DNA from 4 places in the Tomitella gaofuii genome. Region 1 is predicted to be linked to each of the others. Evidence: riboswitches for the same ligand, from Rfam matches in the RefSeq annotation. Region 1 holds a riboswitch; each other region holds the start of a gene.
The links. Region 1 has a riboswitch for cobalamin ahead of H4F70_RS16460 (FecCD family ABC transporter permease). Riboswitches for the same ligand answer to the same signal wherever they lie in the genome.

Region 2: linked by a shared signal. The riboswitch ahead of metE (5-methyltetrahydropteroyltriglutamate--homocysteine S-methyltransferase) and the one ahead of H4F70_RS16460 (FecCD family ABC transporter permease) in region 1 are both predicted to bind cobalamin.
Region 3: linked by a shared signal. The riboswitch ahead of cobN (cobaltochelatase subunit CobN) and the one ahead of H4F70_RS16460 (FecCD family ABC transporter permease) in region 1 are both predicted to bind cobalamin.
Region 4: linked by a shared signal. The riboswitch ahead of H4F70_RS17340 (VWA domain-containing protein) and the one ahead of H4F70_RS16460 (FecCD family ABC transporter permease) in region 1 are both predicted to bind cobalamin.

The regions. Positions count from the first base shown of each region.
Region 1 is NZ_CP059900.1:3,538,017-3,542,221, forward strand. It holds gene H4F70_RS16445 (hypothetical protein) at 1-251, opposite strand, end outside; gene H4F70_RS16450 (GAF and ANTAR domain-containing protein) at 473-1,270, shown strand; gene H4F70_RS16455 (GAF and ANTAR domain-containing protein) at 1,324-2,079, shown strand; cobalamin riboswitch at 2,129-2,365, shown strand; gene H4F70_RS16460 (FecCD family ABC transporter permease) at 2,548-3,576, shown strand; gene H4F70_RS16465 (ABC transporter ATP-binding protein) at 3,621-4,205, shown strand, end outside.
Region 2 is NZ_CP059900.1:1,485,541-1,489,745, forward strand. It holds gene mftG (mycofactocin dehydrogenase MftG) at 1-745, shown strand, start outside; gene H4F70_RS06980 (SgcJ/EcaC family oxidoreductase) at 793-1,188, opposite strand; cobalamin riboswitch at 1,412-1,595, shown strand; partial or broken gene metE (5-methyltetrahydropteroyltriglutamate--homocysteine S-methyltransferase) at 1,792-4,052, shown strand; gene H4F70_RS06990 (DUF2339 domain-containing protein) at 4,182-4,205, opposite strand, start outside.
Region 3 is NZ_CP059900.1:3,724,458-3,728,662, forward strand. It holds gene cobN (cobaltochelatase subunit CobN) at 1-2,212, opposite strand, end outside; cobalamin riboswitch at 2,252-2,456, opposite strand; gene H4F70_RS17305 (cobalamin biosynthesis protein CobG) at 2,448-3,659, shown strand; gene H4F70_RS17310 (precorrin-8X methylmutase) at 3,656-4,205, shown strand, end outside.
Region 4 is NZ_CP059900.1:3,732,148-3,736,352, reverse strand. It holds gene H4F70_RS17340 (VWA domain-containing protein) at 1-1,667, opposite strand, end outside; cobalamin riboswitch at 1,729-1,935, opposite strand; gene cbiE (precorrin-6y C5,15-methyltransferase (decarboxylating) subunit CbiE) at 1,993-3,261, shown strand; gene H4F70_RS17330 (cobalt-precorrin-4/precorrin-4 C(11)-methyltransferase) at 3,258-4,013, shown strand; gene H4F70_RS17325 (methyltransferase domain-containing protein) at 4,047-4,205, shown strand, end outside.

The DNA of each region.
Region 1 (4,205 bases):
GTGCGCGAACCGCCCGATACGAGCGGCCACGGCCGGTGCCGCGCCGTCTGCGACCGGACGAGGCCGTCGATCACCGAGTCGGTCGCGCCGTAACTCCGCACCTCCGCGTGATGCGTCGAACCTGTGATGCCCGCGTAGGCCGCGACGGGGACCGCAGCCTTGGCAGCGGCGACGAGCTGTCCTATGGCCGAGGCGAATTCGTCCTCACCGCCGGATGTGTAGCAGGACCGGATACGGGTATGCATCGGCATGGGAAACCTTCCGGTTGCCGCACTCATCTGGTCGACTACCGGGGTCCGGGGTAGTTGCCTCCATGCTGCCAGCAACGGCGTGTCCTGTCAGCCGATTGCGATCGTGACGTCCGCACAACGCACTCGTCGAGCATCCCGCACGCGATGCCGACGCTCCGGTAGCGTTGGTCCGATGCGGCCGTGGCCTGCGAAGGCCGCGGGAATACACACGCCCTTGTCGGATGGAGACTGCTGATGCGCACAGGCTCGCCGGCTCTGCGGGCGTGTTCACGGTGACTCTTCCAGGCCCCGACGGCGACGAACCGCACCCGGATCGTGCAGGCATCGCGGAGGTGCGCGCGGCTATGGCCGCCGAGCTGCGCAGCGGCGCGGGCGGGACCGGGCCGCTCGCGGTGGTCTGCGACGCCTGCGCGCGGCTGTTGCCCGTCGACGGCGCCTCGGTTTCCGCCGGCGGCGGGATAGTCGGCGGAGGCATGCGCGAGGTGCTGTACGCCAGTGATGAGACGGCGGCGGCGATCGAGTCCGTGCACGACACCCTCGGCGAAGGACCCGCGATCGAGGCGTTCACCGAGCGCCGGCCGGTGCTGGTTGCGGACCTGTCCGCCGACGCCGCACGCGGCTGGCCGGTGTTCGCCGCCGAGATCGCCCGCCGCCCCGTGGGCGCGGTCTTCGCGTTTCCGCTGCACAGCGGCGCCGCAATAGCGGGCACGATGAGCCTGTACCGGCGCAGCCCCGGCTGGTTGACCCCGGCCGATCTCGCCACCACTTTGCGGCTGGTGGATCTGGCCACCGCGGCCCTGCTCGCAATAGCATTGGGAGATGAGCGCCTCGAAGACCTGTCATTGCCGCGGGCGGTGGTGCACCAGGCCGCCGGCATGCTCGTGTCCGCGCACCGCATCGGTGTCGACGAGGCGATGGCGCGCATGCGCGGACACGCCTTCGCCGCCGGCATCGACATCGCCGACGTCGCCGCCGAGATCACCACCGGACGCCTGCCGCCGGAGGCCATCACGCAGTGACCCGACACGCTCCCCGTACCGTTCGCCGTCGATCGTCAACGTCAGGACCCGCCATGGACATCCCCTCACCGCGCGGCCGCGAGTCGCGCCTCGTCGACGCATTCGTCGAGATGGCCGACACGCTCGTCGACGACTTCGACACAGTCGAACTACTGCACCGGCTCACCGAATACTGCGTCGAACTGCTCGGCGTCGCCGAGGCCGGGATGCTGCTCGCCGACCAACGCGGCAGCCTGCAACTGGTGGCATCGTCGGCCGAGCGCACCGAACTGCTCGAATTGTTCCAGCTGCAGGTCAACGAGGGGCCGTGCGTGGACTGCTTCCGCACCGGAAGCCCGGTGTCCGTGGCCGACCTGGCGGCGACCGCCGGCCGCTGGCCGACATTCACCCCGGAAGCACTCAGAGTCGGATACTGCAGCGTGCACACCGTGCCGTTGCGGCTGCGCGACCAGACCATCGGGGCGTTGAACCTCTTCGGCACGACCCCCGGCACATTGTCCGAGGCGGACCAGCATGTGGCCCGCGCGCTGGCGGAGACCGCCACGATCGGGATCCTGTCCGAGCGGGCCATCCGGCACGGGGAGGTGCTCACCGAGCAGCTCCAGACGGCGCTCAACAGCCGGGTGATCATCGAGCAGGCCAAGGGTGTGCTCGCCCACGCCGGGGATCTGCCCATCGACGAGACGTTCGCCGTGCTGCGCGACTACGGCCGCGCCCGTCGGACACGGCTGACCGACATCGCGCGGCAGCTCGTCACCGGCGCCCTGGACACCGCGGCGGTCCTGGACGCCGGCGAGCACGCACGCTGAGCCGGATCCTCCGACCCGCGTCTCCGACCGTCGCACTGCGGCTGCTGCTAGCATTCGCAGCATTGCTGGTCTGCCCGGTTCGGAAAGCTCCGAGCGCCGGGCGGGGCAAGAGGGAATCCGGTGTGAATCCGGAACTGGCCCGCAGCGGTATACGGGAACGACCGTCGTCAACAGCACTGGGAGCGCACACGCGTCCGGCGTGATGCCACTGGGAAGCGGCGACCATTAGGCCGTGCGTCAGCACACGCCCGTGAGTCCGAAGACCTGCCAGCACACCGCGCGGAGACCGCGTGCGGTGACCGACGGCGTCGAGGAGCACGCCGGGTCCGCCTCGCCGGCAGCCGTTGTGCGCCGGCGCGCCGCCCCGTGCCCTCACGCCTGGACCAGGCGAGGACACCGACGATGCTGGACACGGCACCATCCGCGCGCCGCCGCGGCGGCGTGACGCGCGGCTTCACAGCTCCTGCAATGCGCACTGCGGCCTGGGTGGCCGCCCTCACCGTGGTGCTCGCGGCGTCCGCGGTGGCGGCGGTGGGCATGGGCACCGTGCCCATCAGCTGGTCCGAGACCCTCCACTACCTGCACGCCTTCGTCACCGGCGACATCATCACGGCCGACGAGGTGACCCGGTACCGCATCATCGCCGACACCCGTCTGCCGCGCGTCCTGCTGGCGATCGTCGTCGGCGCGGGCCTGTCCATGGTGGGCGTGGCGGTGCAGGCGATGGTGCGCAATGCGCTCGCCGACCCGTTCGTCCTGGGCATCTCGTCCGGCGCCGCGGTGGGGGCCACCTCGGTGATCCTGTTCGGCACGCTCGCCGTGCTGGGAGCCGCGGCCGTCTCGCTGGCCGCGTTCGCCGGGGCCCTCGTCGCCACCGTCCTCGTCTACGTCGCGGCCCGCACCCGCGAGGGCCTGTCGCCGCTGCGCCTCGTCCTCACCGGCACCGCCATGGCCTACGGGTTCTCCGCCGTCACCACGGTGATGATCTTCGTGTCCCCCCGCGGCGAGGACGCCAAGTCGGTGATGTTCTGGCTGCTGGGCAGCCTGGCGTCGGCCCGCTGGTCGTCCCTGCCGATCGCCGCCGCGGTGACGGTGTGCGGCGGCCTGCTCCTGGCCGTGTGGTCGCCCAAGCTCAACGCGCTGGTCATGGGCGACGACGTCGCGAGCGGCCTCGGCCTGCACGCACAGCGCTTCCGCGTGTACTTGTTCGTGGTGTGCGCGGCGATGACCGGGACGCTGGTCGCGATCGTGGGGGCCATCGGTTTCGTCGGCCTCGTCGTGCCCCACGTGACGCGCATGCTCGTCGGCGCCGACCACACCCGCGTCCTCGCCGTCGCCCCGGTCCTGGGCGCGGTGTTCATGGTGTGGGCGGACGTGCTCAGCCGCACCGTCGTCGCCCCCGCGGAGCTGCCCATCGGCGCCATCACCGCGTTCGTCGGCGTGCCCACGTTCATCCTGCTCATGCGCGCCCGCCGCTACACGTTCGGCGGCACATGATCCGGCCCGCACCCCGCCGAGACCCATCATGGAAGGACGGCCGCATGGATCTGACCATCGAGGACCTCACCGTGGAGGTCTCCGCGAAGACACTGGTCCGCGACGTCGGCCTGAGCGCGCGCCACGGCGAGGTGGTCGGCCTCGTCGGGCCCAACGGCAGCGGCAAGTCGACGATCCTCAAGTGCTGCTACCGCGCGCTGCGCCCCACCGCGGGCCGGATCCTGCTGGGCGATGCGGACTTGCGGGGCATGACGATGCGGGAGAGCGCGCTGCGCCTGGCAGCCCTGAGCCAGCAGTCGAGCGTGGAGTTCGGCTTCACCGTCGACGAGGTGGTGGCCACCGGGCGCCTGCCGCACACCGGGCTGCTGGGCCGCGACGCGGCGGACGCACGCCAGGTCATCGTGGACGCGCTGCGCACCGCCGGCGCCGGGCACCTGTCCGGGCGGCCGTTCCTCGAGCTGTCCGGCGGGGAACGCCAGCGGGTGCTCATCGCCCGGGCCCTGGCCCAGCAGCCGCGGGTGCTCATCCTCGACGAGCCGACCAACCACCTGGACGTCAAGCACCAGATCGACGTGCTGCGCAGGGTGCGCGAGCTGGGGATCACCGTCGTGACCGCGCTGCACGACCTC
Region 2 (4,205 bases), 2.1 Mb from region 1:
GGCGTACAACGTGGTGCTGGCCGCGGGGGCCATCGAGACGCCGGCCCTGCTGTGGCGCTCGGGGATCGGCGATCCGCGGATGCTCGGCGCGGCCGCCGTGCACGCGCTGCCCGGGGTGGGGCGCGAGTTCTCCGACCACCCGGAGATCACGATCCCCTACAAACCGGCCCCGCCGGTCGGCGATCCGGTCTCGGGCGAGCGGGCCGCGCCACCGATCCTCGAGGCCTGCCTCAACCTCGATACCGGCGACGGTGCGGTGGAGATCCGCCCGTACACGGCGTCGTTCGGCGACGCGGTGCCCGGGAATCCGCCGATGCCGCCGGTGCTGGGCGCCGCGCTCATGGCGCCGTGGGGGAGGGGCCGGATGGTTCCGCACCCTGCCGACCCGTGCGGGGCGCCCCGGATCGAACACCACTATCTATCGGACCCGCGGGACGAGGCGGCCGCCGCGGCGGCGGTGGACCTGGCTCGCGGGCTGCTCGACGCGTCGGGGATGGGCACGCCGATCGACGGAATGCCGGCGAACCTGGGCACCTCGCAGCATCTCAGCGGCACGTGCCCGATGGGTACCGATCCCGGCACCGCAGTGGTGGATCCGCGTTGTCGCGTGCACGGGATCGGCGGGCTCTCCATCGCAGACACCTCGGTGTTCCCGCGCGTGCCCAGCCGGGGACCGCATGCCACGGCGGTGATGCTCGCCGAACGCGCGGCGGAGTTCGTCGCGTCCGGGCTCCGCGTTCCGTGACGGCCCGCCGGTGAAACGCCCGCTGCGCCGTCCGGCCGGTGCGCTCCTCAGCGCGGCCGGACGACCCGGTAGTCCGAGGTGTGCCAGAAGGCCCGCATGCTCGTGATCCGTGCATCGTCGTCGAAGGTCATGACGTCGATGGGGGTCACCTCGACGGTGCGCTCCGGCAGAGTCGTGGTGATGCGGAACCGGAACGCGGCGCTGTCGCCGGAGATGCGGCAGTCGAGCAGCTCGGATTCATTGCGGTAGCCGGCGGACTTCGCGTAGAAGTCGGCGATGTCGTCCCTCCCCCGGTGCGGCTCCGTGCCCACGGGGTCCTCCACCGTCGCGTCGGGTGCATACAGGGCGAGCACGGCGTCGGGGTCGGTGGCGCCGACGGCGTCGACGTAGGACTGGACTGTCGCGCGGATGGCATTGCGCTTCGCGGAATCGTCGACGGCCACTGTTCCTCCTGCATGCTGCGGCGGATGCTGTCACGCTCGACGTTATTCCAGGCGGGACGTGTTTGCGATGGACACGCCGGGGAACCAGCGGACGAATTCCGAGGACGATATTCCGCCGTCGGGTGTCGGCCGACCGGGTCCCGGTTGTATGCTGATCCGTGCAGCTGGTTCGTCCGGCCGGTCACGAGGAGCCCCGAAGGCCGAGCCGGACGTCGAAGCCCCGCGCCGCATCGGCGCAGGCGGTGAGAGGGAACCCGGTGGAAATCCGGGACTGTCCCGCAGCGGTGAGTGGGAACGAAACCCGCCATGGAGCACTGGGCGCACGCCCGGGAAGCGGTGGGCAGTAGGTGGCGGCGGTGTGCCGCGGGCCCGCGAGTCCGAAGACCTGCCGGTTGCGACGGGCACGCCGTGCCCGTCGGGCCACCGCCTCGGGGAATGGGCGTGTCGACCGGTTCGTGTCACAGTGCAGGACAACGTGCACGGTAGCGGGGCTGGGTGGGATCCACAGCCGGATCCGCGCCGCAGTCCGGTGCTGCCAGGGGCTCGAGGCGTGTGCGCGTACCGCCGGCGGTGGCGACATCGACGTTCGTACTGGAGATACACGTGGACACCACTTTCACCGCAACTGTCCTGGGTTCCCCCCGCATTGGGCCACGGCGAGAGCTCAAGAGGGCTGTCGAGGCCTACTGGGCGGGACGCATCGAAGCCTCCGAACTGCTGACGACGGGCGCGGGGCTGCGCGCGGACATGTGGGAGCAGCAGCGGGCCGCCGGTCTCGACGCGATTCCTGTCGGCACCTTCTCCCACTACGACCAGGTGCTGGACACCGCCGTCATGCTCGGAGCGCTGCCGGAGCGGGTCTCGGACATCGACGACCCGCTCGATCGCTATTTCGCGGCGGCCCGTGGCACCGGCACGGTGGCGCCGCTGGAGATGACCAAGTGGTTCGACACCAACTATCACTACCTGGTCCCGGAGATCACCCCGCAGACGCGATTCGCCCTGGATCCGTCCCAGCTTCTCGGTGAGCTCGCTGAAGCGCATGCGCAGGATGTGCCGGCGCGGCCCGTGGTGATCGGGCCGGTCACCTTCCTGCTGCTGTCCAAGAAGGTCGGCGGTGCAGGATCACTGCTGGATCGCGTGGACGAACTGCTGCCGTTGTATGCCGAATTGCTGGGTCTGCTCGCCCAGGCGGGTGCGGAGTGGGTGCAGATCGACGAACCCGCTCTGGCGGCCGACCGTACCGCCGACGAGATCGCCGTCGTACGCCGTGTGTACGACGAGCTCGCCGCAGTGGTGCGGCGTCCTGCGATCCTGGTCGCGTCCTACTTCGGGAGTCTGGGCGATGCGCTGCCGGCGCTCACGGCCACGGGGATCGACGGCATCGCCGTCGATCTGGTCGCCGGCGCGGACGCGCTCGCGGCGGTGCCGGGCCTGGCCCGCAAGCATGTGGTGGCCGGCGTGGTCGACGGGCGCAACGTGTGGCGCACCGACCTCGAGCGTGCGCTCGGCACGCTCGTCACGCTGCTGGGCAGCGTCGGCTCGCTGGCCGTGTCCACGTCGTGCTCGCTGCTGCACGTGCCCTACACGCTCGACGCGGAGACCGGCCTCGACGAGCCGCTGCGTTCGTGGCTCGCGTTCGGTGCGGAGAAGACCGTGGAGGTCGCGACGCTGGCGGCGGCCTTGCGTCAGGGGCGCGACGCCGTGGCGGACGCCGTCGACGAGGGCCGGGCCGCGGTGCGGTCGCGGCGCGAGGATCCGCGCCTGCACGACCAGTCGCTGCGCGCGCGGATCGACGCGCTGACCGCGGGGACGAGGGGAAGGGGTGGGGCCGACGCCCGCAGGAAGGCCCAGCGCGGACTCGGTCTGCCGTTGCTGCCGACCACGACGATCGGTTCCTATCCGCAGACGCGGGAAATCCGCGTCGCGCGGGCCGAGCTGCGCAAGGGTGTCATCGACGGCGCGGAGTACCGCCGCCGCATGCAGTCCCAGATCGCCGAGGTCGTTGCGCTGCAGGAGGAGCTGGGGCTGGACGTGCTCGTGCACGGGGAGCCGGAGCGCAACGACATGGTGCAGTACTTCGCCGAGCAGCTGGGCGGATTCTTCGCGACAGAGAACGGCTGGGTCCAGTCCTACGGCAGCCGGTGCGTGCGCCCGCCGATCCTCTACGGCGACGTGCGGCGGCCGGCGCCGATGACGACCGAGTGGATCACCTACGCCCAGTCGCTCACCGCCAAGCCCGTGAAGGGGATGCTCACCGGTCCGGTGACGATCTTGGCGTGGTCGTTCGTGCGTGACGACCAGCCGCTGGCGGAGACCGCGGACCAGGTGGCGCTGGCGATCCGGGACGAGACGGTGGACCTGCAGGCCGCGGGCATCAGGATCATCCAAGTGGACGAGCCGGCCCTGCGGGAACTGCTGCCGCTGCGGGCCGCCGACCAGCAGGACTACCTCGACTGGGCGGTGGGGGCGTTCCGCCTGGCCACCTCCGGCGTGGCCGACTCCACCCAGATCCACACGCACCTGTGCTATTCGGAGTTCGGCGAGGTCATCGGCGCCATCGCCGGGCTCGACGCGGACGTGACGTCCCTCGAAGCGGCCCGCTCGCACATGGAGGTGCTCGGCGACCTCAACGCGGTGGTTCGACCTGGGCGTGGGGCCCGGGGGTGTACGACATCCACTCGCCGCGCGTGCCGGGCGTCGACGAGATCGCGTCGCTGCTCACAGAGGCGCTGGCGGCGGTGCCGGCGGAGCGCCTGTGGGCCAACCCCGATTGCGGGCTCAAGACCCGCGGCGTGGCGGAGACCAAGGAGTCGCTGCGCAACCTCGTCGAGGCGGCGCGGAGCGTGCGGGCCGGGCTCTAGGCGGGACCTGTTGTCGCCGGCGTGCCGGCCGATCGCCTGCGGGCATCTCCGATCCGCGCACCTCGGCGCCATCCGAGCGCCTGTTCCCCTGATCCCCGGGGGAACGGGTGCTCGGATCGGGCATTCTGATCAGTGTTTCCGGGAGCCGGAGGC
Region 3 (4,205 bases), 190 kb from region 1:
CGGCGAGATCCGCTCCCGCCGCGAGGCCCAGCGCGGACCGCAGCCCCGGGAGCGCGTGCGCGGTGCCGCCCCACACCTGCGCCGCGCGCAGCATCGACAGCACCAGGTCCACGCGCTGGCCCGGATCCGGCGCCTGGCCGAGCACGTGCAGGCCGTCGCGGATCTGCGCGTCCTTGATCTCGCACAGCCAGCCGTCGACGTGCAGCAGCATGTCGTCGAACGCCTCGCCCTCGAGCTCCTCGTCGATGCCCAGGTCCTGGTCCATCTTCGCCGCGCGCAGCAGCGTCCAGATCTCCTGGCGGATCGCCGGCAGCTTTCCCGGGTCCATCGCTGAGATGTTCTGGTGCTCGTCCAGCAGCTGCTCCAGGCGGGCGATGTCGCCGTAGGACTCGGCGCGCGCCATCGGCGGGATGAGGTGGTCGACGATGGTGGCATGTGCGCGGCGCTTCGCCTGTGCGCCCTCGCCCGGGTCGTTCACCAGGAACGGGTAGATCATCGGCAGGTTCGCCAGCGCCGCGTCGGTGGCGCACGCGGCCGACGGCGCCGCGTTCTTGCCGGGCAGCCACTCGAGGGAGCCGTGCTTGCCCAGGTGCACCACCGCGTGCGCGCCGAACCCGCGCTCGACCCACTTGTACGCGGCCAGGTAGTGGTGGCTGGGCGGCAGGTCCGGGTCGTGGTAGATCGCCACCGGGTTCTCGCCGAACCCGCGCGGCGGCTGGATCATGAGCACCACGTTCCCGGCGCGCAGGGTGGCCAGCACGATGTCGCCGCCGTCCGCGGCGTCGCCGGACTCGTCGACGAACAGCGTGCCGGGCGCCTCGCCCCACGCCGCGCGCATGGCGCCGGTGAGGCCGTCCGGAAGCTCGGCCGTCCACTCGCGGTACTGCCCCGCAGTCACACGCACCGGGTTGCCCGCCAGCTGTGCGGCGGTGAGCCAGTCCTCGTCCTGCCCGCCCGCGTCGATCAGCGCGTGGATGAGCCGATTGCCGGCCGCCGTGTCGTCGCTTTCGGGGCCGTCAGGTCCGTCCGCGCCGTCGAGGGCGAGCCACGGGCGCTCGGACTCCTCGCCCAGGTCGTACCCGGCCGCGGCGAGCGCGCGCAGCAGACGCACCGCGGAGACCGGGGTGTCCATGCCGACGGCGTTGCCCACCCGCGCATGCTTCGTCGGGTAGGCCGAGAGCATCACCGCGATCCGCCGCTCGCCCACCGGCACATGCCGCAGCCGGGCGTGGGCGGCCGCGATCCCCGCCACCCGTCGGCACCGCTCCGGGTCGGTGACGTACCGGGGCAGGCCGTCGTCGTCGAACTCCTTGAACGAGAACGCGGTGGTGATGATGCGACCGTCGAACTCGGGCACCGCGATCTGCGAGGCCGCGTCCATCGGCGAGACGCCCTCGTCGGACCCGGCCCAGGTCTCGCGGTCCCACGTCAGGCACAGCCCCTGCAGGATCGGGATGTCGAGCGCGGCCAGGTCGTCGACGTCCCACACCTCGTCGTCGCCGCCGGCCTGCGCGTGCGCGGGGCGCGTGCCGCCCGCCGCCAGCACCGTGACCACCAGCGCGTCCAACGTGGACAGCGCCTCGAGCAGGTCGGCGGGCGGGGTGCGCAACGACGCGCAGAACACGGGCACCGGCTCGGCGCCCTGCTCCGCGACGGCCCGGGCCAGGTCGGTGACGAACCGCCGGTTGCCGCTGACGTGATGGGCCCGGTAGTACAGGATCCCGACCCGCGGGCGGTCGCCGTCCGGGGCCGCGGCGCCGGGAGCCCGCCACTCGCCCAGTCCCCACTCGGGCAGTTCCCGCGGCGGCGCGAAACCCTCGCCGGTGAGCAGCACCGTGTCGGTGAGGAAGGCGTGCAGCTGGGCGAGGTTCTCCGGCCCGCCGAAGGCCAGGTACCGGTGCGCCTCCGCCGCGGTGCCGACGGGAACCGTCGAGTGCCCCATCAGCTCCGCGTCCGGGGCCTGCTCGCCGCCGAGCACCACCACCGGGACGCCCCGTGCCAGCACCGCGTCGAGCCCGTCCTGCCAGGACCGGGCGGAACCGAGGATGCGCACCACCACCAGCGCGGCGCCGTCGAGCAGCCTGTCGAGCGAGCCGGGCCCGGTGCCGGCGACGTCGGTGCGCGCGGGATTGCCCAGCGCGAAACCGGCGCCGGAGGCGCGTGCGGACAGCAGGTCGGTATCGGACGTGGACAGCAGTGCGATCCGCGTCATGGCAGCCGCCAGGACATGTCGATTCTCCAAAACCCTCGTGGACACAATCAGGCCACGGTCGGTCTCCTGGCTTACGGATCGACGCCCCGCGCACGACCTTCCCAGGCGCTGCGCGCCCAGTGGTCCCCGCCGCCGTGGCATGCACCCGGGCGGCGGGGGAGTCCGCGGGACTCCCCGATGACAGTGGCGAGGGCCGCGCCGGATTCACACCGGCTTCCCGTTCACCATGGCTTCGATGAGCGTAAACCACGCCGTCCAGGCGCCTGCACGCCTGTGCCACTATGTGCCGGTGCTCCCTCCCCCTCCCCGGTCCGGCGCGGCCGACCGCTGCCCCGGACTGCTGCGCCCGCACCACGCCGACGACGGCGCGCTGGTGCGGCTGCGCGTGCCCGGGGGTGCGCTCACCGCAGAGATGTTCGCAGCTTTGCGAAGCGTTTCCGACGAGTTCGGCGATGGACGGATTCACCTCACTTCGCGCGCCAACGTGCAGTTGAGAGCCTTGCCGACCGGCCCCGACGGTCAGCTGCCCGGTCGGATCGTCGACGTTCTGCGAACGGCGGGTCTGCTGCCCTCGCCGCGCCACGAGCGGGTGCGCAACATCGTCTGCTCGCCCCTGTCCGGGATCGCCGGCGGCCGCGCGGACGTGCGCGGGCTCGCCGGCGCACTCGACCGCACCCTGTGCGCGGACCCCGGGCTGGCCGCGCTGCCGGGGCGTTTCCTGTTCGGCATCGACGACGGCCGCGGCGACGTCGCGGGGATGGGCTGCGACGTTCTCGCGCTCGCCGAAACTCCCGGGCGCGCCCGCATCGTCGCCGGCGACCTGGCGGGCCCGGCCGTGCCGTTGCACGCGGTGCCCGGCGCGCTCATCGCCCTCGCACGGGGATTCGCCGGTGCCGCCGACGGGCGCTGGCGGGTGCGCGAACTCCCCCGCCGCGGGGCGGAACTCCTCGACGGTCACGCCACCGGAACACTGCCGTACGCCCCCGCGCCCGCGATGGCGTACGGTGCGCTTCCCGGCGGGGCGCTGTCGGTGCTGGCGCCGCTGGGCGTGCTCACCCCGGAGCAGGGCGACGCGCTCGCCGCTGCGGCCGGCGGCGACGGAACGCTCATCGTCACGCCATGGCGCGGGATCGTCGTGGTGCCGCAGGAGGCCCCCCGGTGCGGCGCGCTCGCCCGGCTCGCCGACTCCGGCCTGGCGACCACGGCCGACTCCCCGTGGACCCGGGTCACCGCGTGTGTCGGCGCCCCCGGCTGCGCCAAGTCCGCCGGCGACACCCACGCGGCCGCCCGGGCCGCGGCCGCCGGCCCGCCCGGCCAGGTCTCATCCGGCCCCTTCCAGACCCTCCCAGCCCACGTCACCCTCCCCGTCCACGTCGTCGGCTGCCCCCGCGCATGCGGCGCACCGCGCGGCCCCCACACCCTCCTCCAGTTAGGGAGCAGAAAGTGACCCAGTCCCACGTGATCCGGCGTCCCACCCGCAGGTACGACTACGTCGCCGACGGCGCCGGAATCTACGCGCGCTCGTTCGCCACCATCCGCGCGGAGACGGACCTGCGCCGCATCCCCGCCGACGCCGAGAAGGTGGCGGTGCGCATGGTGCACGCCGCCGGCCAGACCGACCTGACGCGCGACCTCGACATCGCGCCCGGCCTCGTCGCCGCCGCCCGCAGCGCCTTGCGCGGCGGCGCGCCGATCCTGTGCGACGCGCACATGGTGGCCTCCGGCATCACCCGGAAACGACTGCCCGCAGGCAACGACGTGGTGTGCACGCTGCGCGACGAGCGGGTGCCCCCGCTCGCGGCCGAGTGGGGCACCACGCGTTCCGCCGCCGCCGTTTCGCTGTGGGCGGATCGGCTCGCCGGCGCCGTCGTCGCCGTCGGCAACGCCCCCACCGCGCTGTTCCACCTGCTCGAGCTGCTCGACGACGGCGCCCCGCCGCCCGCCGCGATCGTCGGCATCCCCGTCGGCTTCATCGGCGCGGCCGAGTCCAAGC
Region 4 (4,205 bases), 190 kb from region 1:
AGGTTGGTCTCCCGGCCCTCGACGATCTTGCGGCGCAGGTCGGCCGGGGTGATCCGGGCACCTGGCGCGGAGTCGGCCGATCCGCGCACGCTTTCGTCAGCCGCGCGCCGATTCCCCCGGCGTGTCGCGGGAAACGGTGCTCGGCTCGGGGGCTGCGGACCGGCAAGGTCCCCCCGGCGCACTACGGCCGCGCGGATCGTGGCCGGCAGGTGCACCGGTGCGGGGTCCGCGGCGGAGGCGCTCCGGCGTGCCCCCACGGTGCGGCCCACCGTCGTCCGGGCCCGCGAGCGCCGCCCCGCCGCCCCGCGGCCGGCGCGCTGCGCGGCCAGCAGCCGGGCGCGGAACGGTGCGCCGGCGGGGGCGAGCGCGCGCTCGGCAGGCGTGCCCGAATCGCGATCGGCATGGTCATCTGCACCGCCGTCGGTGCGGGGTCGCTGTTCCGCGGAGCCGTCGTCAGCCGGTTCCGGCGCCCCGCCGCCCGGGCCGTCGTCTTCAGGGCCCCCGTCCTCAGGGCCCCCGTCCTCAGGGCCCCCGCCCTCAGGGCCCCCGCCCTCAGGGCCGTCCCCGCCCTCGGGGCCCTCCCCGCCTTCTGGGCCGTCCTCGCCCGGTCCGTCGTCCCCGGTTCCGTCATCGCCGGGGCCGTCGGGGTCCTCCGCGTCGCCCATGCCGTCCAGGAGCTCGTCCAGGCGTTCGCCGTCGGTACCCGGATCGTCGAACGGGGCCCGGCGCCGGCGGTGCGGCAGGGTGAGCCGGGCTGCGGCGGCGATGTCCTCGCGAGTGACGCCGGTGCGGCCGCACCACGCGGCGTGCGCGGCGGCGGCCTTGGCCGTCACCAGGTCCGCGCGCATCCCGTCCACGTCGAATGCTGCGCACACCTCGGCGATCGCCGTGAGCGCCGCGTCGCCCAGCACCACCGATCCGACGCGCTCCCGGGCGCCGGCGATGCGCCGCGCCAGCTCCGACTCGGCGTCCGCCCACCGTGCGGCGAAGCCTGCCGGGTCGGCGTCGAAGGCCAGGCGCCGGCGCACGATCTCGGCGCGCACCGCGGCATCACGCGGCGCGGCCACGTCCACCGCCAGACCGAACCGGTCCAGCAGCTGCGGCCGCAGCTCGCCCTCCTCGGGATTCATGGTGCCCACGAGCACGAACCGCGACGCATGGCTGATCGAGACGCCGTCGCGCTCCACCGAGGTGCGGCCCATCGCGGCCGCGTCGAGCAGCAGGTCCACCAGGTGGTCGTGCAGCAGGTTGACCTCGTCGACGTACAGCACCCCGCGGTGGGCGCGCGCCAGCAGTCCGGGCTCGTACTCGGCGCCCTCACCAGAGAGTGCCTTGCCCAGGTGCAGCGACCCGGTGACACGGTCCTCTGCGGCGCCCACCGGCAGCTCCACCAGGCGCGCGGGGCCTGCCGTGGCCGGGGCGTCCGTGGCGTGCGGGCCGTCGGGGCAGGCGGGGTCCGGCGCGGCCGGGTCGCAGGCGAACCGGCAGCCGTCGACGGACAGGACCGGGGGCAGCAGCGCCGCCTGAGCGCGCACCGCCGTCGACTTCGCCGTGCCCTTCTCGCCGCGCACCAGCACCCCGCCGATCGCAGGCGAGACGGCGGTGAGCGTGAGCGCCAGCTGCAGATCGTCGGCGCCGACGAGGGCGCTGAACGGATAGACGTGCACTGTGGGACCTCCGCAGGCTTCCGCTGGGACGTGGTTCGCGGCTGCGGCGTGGGCGCTGCAGCCGGGCAGACGCACGAGGGCCGGTATTCGGACTTCCTGGTCGAGCGCCTCGGACCGCCTTCCCGGACCGGTGGTCCAGTGGCTGCACGGCGTGCGTGGTCGTCGGCTCCCAGGTCACCGCAGCGGGCCTGTGCCGGATTCGCACCGGCTTCCCGTTTACCCCCGCACGCCGTGACGGCCGCGGGGCACCTCCGGGCGAGCTGCCATCGACGACCCTAACCCCGCCGCGCCTGGAGCGCTCCACCGCGGTCTAGGGTTCTGCGCCATGGGTCCGGAGTCGAGGGTGCGGGTGACGGTGGTGGGCGTCGGAGCGGGCGGCTGGGCGAGCGTCGATCCCGCGGGGCGCGGCGCCGTGCACCGCGCGGACGTGCTGCTGGGCGGGCCGCGCCACCTGGCGATGGTGCCGGACGCCGCAGCGCCCGCCGCGATCCGCGAAACCTGGCCGTCGCCGCTGCTCGACGGGCTGGACGCGCTGCTCGAGCGGCACGACGGCAGGAACGTCGTCGCGCTCGCATCGGGTGACCCGATGGTCTCCGGCATCGGGTCCACGCTGGTGCGCCGGCTGGGGCCGGATGCGGTGCGCGTGCTCCCGGCGGTGTCGTCGGCGGCGCTGGCCCGCGCGCGGATGAGCTGGCCGGCCGAGGGCTGCGCGGTCGTGACGCTGGTGGGCCGCGGCACGGACCGCCTGCGCCGGCACCTGGCGCGTGGGCGGCGGCTGATCGTGCTCACAGGGGACGCCGACGGCCCTGCGGCCGTGGCCCGGGTGCTCGTCGACGAGGGCTTCGGCGCGTCGGCCATGACGCTGCTGGCGGAGCTGGGCGGGCCGGCGGAATCGCGGCGCGACGGTACCGCGGACGGCATGCTCGGCGTCGACGGTGCCGCGCTGGGGCTGGTGTGCGTCGAATGCCGTGGCGCGCGGGGATATTCGCGTGCCCCCGGGCTGCCCGACGACGCCTTCGAGAACGACGGGCAGCTGAGCCGCCGGCCGATCCGCGCCGCCGCGGTGAGCGCCCTCGCCCCGCGGCCCGGGGAGCTGCTGTGGGACGTAGGGGCGGGGGCCGGGTCGGTGGGCATCGAGTGGGCGCGCGGAGCCTCCGGGTGCCGGGCCCTCGCCATCGAGCGCGACGCGGGCCGGGCGGATGCGGTCCGCCGCAACGCCGCGCGACTGGGAGTGCCGGATCTTGTCACCGTCGTGGAGGGCGCCGCCCCGGACGCGCTCGCGGGCCTGGAGCGGCCCGACGCGGTCTTCGTCGGCGGCGGCGGCAGCCGTCCCGGGGTCCTCGAGGCGTGCTGGGCGGCGGTGCCGGCGGGCGGGCGATTGGTCGCGCACGCGGTGACCCTGGAGACGCAGGCCGTACTGGCCGAGTGGCACCGCGCGCACGGCGGTGAACTGCTTCGGTACGCGGTGGACGTGGCCGGTCCCATCGGCGCGTTCACCGGGTGGGAGCCGATGCGCCCGGTGGTGCAGTGGTGCGGCGTGAAACCAACGGCGGCGGAATCGAAGCAGGATCCGGAGGAAGGGGACCGGTCATGACAGTGCACTTCGTGGGGGCGGGCCCCGGCGCCGCCGACCTGCTCACCTTGCGGGCAGTGGACCTGCTGCGCGCCGCGCCCGTCGTGCTCTACGCGGGCACCTACCTGGACGACGCGGTGCTCGCGCACTGCCGCGACGGCGCCGCGCTCATCGACACCCAGGGCCTGGACCTGGACGCGATCATCGGCCACCTCGTCGACGCGCACCGGCGGGGACTCGACGCGGTGCGGATGTGCTCGGGCGACCCGTCGGTGTATTCGGCGCTCACCGAGCAGACCCGGCGGCTCGACGCGGCCGGCGTGCCCTGGGACGTCACCCCGGGGGTCCCCGCCTACGCCGCGGCCGCCGCTGCCCTGGGCGCCGAGCTCACGGTGCCCGGCGAGGTGCAGACGGTGGTGCTCACCCGCACCCGCGCGCGGTCCACCCCCATGCCGGAAACGGAATCCCTGCAGCGGGTGGCGGGCCTGCGGGCATCGTTGGTGCTGCACCTGGCGATCACGCGGGTGCGGGAGCTCGCCGCCGAGCTCACCGCCGAGTACGGCGCCGACTGCCCGGCCGTCGTCGTCGCCCACGCCTCGCGGCCGGGCCAGGTGGTGCTGCGCGGCACGCTCGCGACCATCGCCGGCATGGTCGAGGCCGAGGGGCTGCGCCGCACCGCCGTCATCATGGTCGGCCGGGCGATGGACCGGGGCGCGGCGGCCGCCTGCGGGCTGGACTCGCACCTGTACGACCCGCGGCGGGCGCGCGGCTGATCCGGTCCCGCATCAGGGGCTAGGCTCCGGGGTATGGCACGACCCACCCGCTGGTTCAGCGAGACCTCCGACGGCCACTCGCAGTGGTACATCGAACGCTTCCGCGCCATGGCGGCCCAGGGCGCCGACCTCGCCGGCGAGGCGCGCCTGATCGACGCCATGGTGCCCCGTGGTGCCCGCGTCCTCGACGCC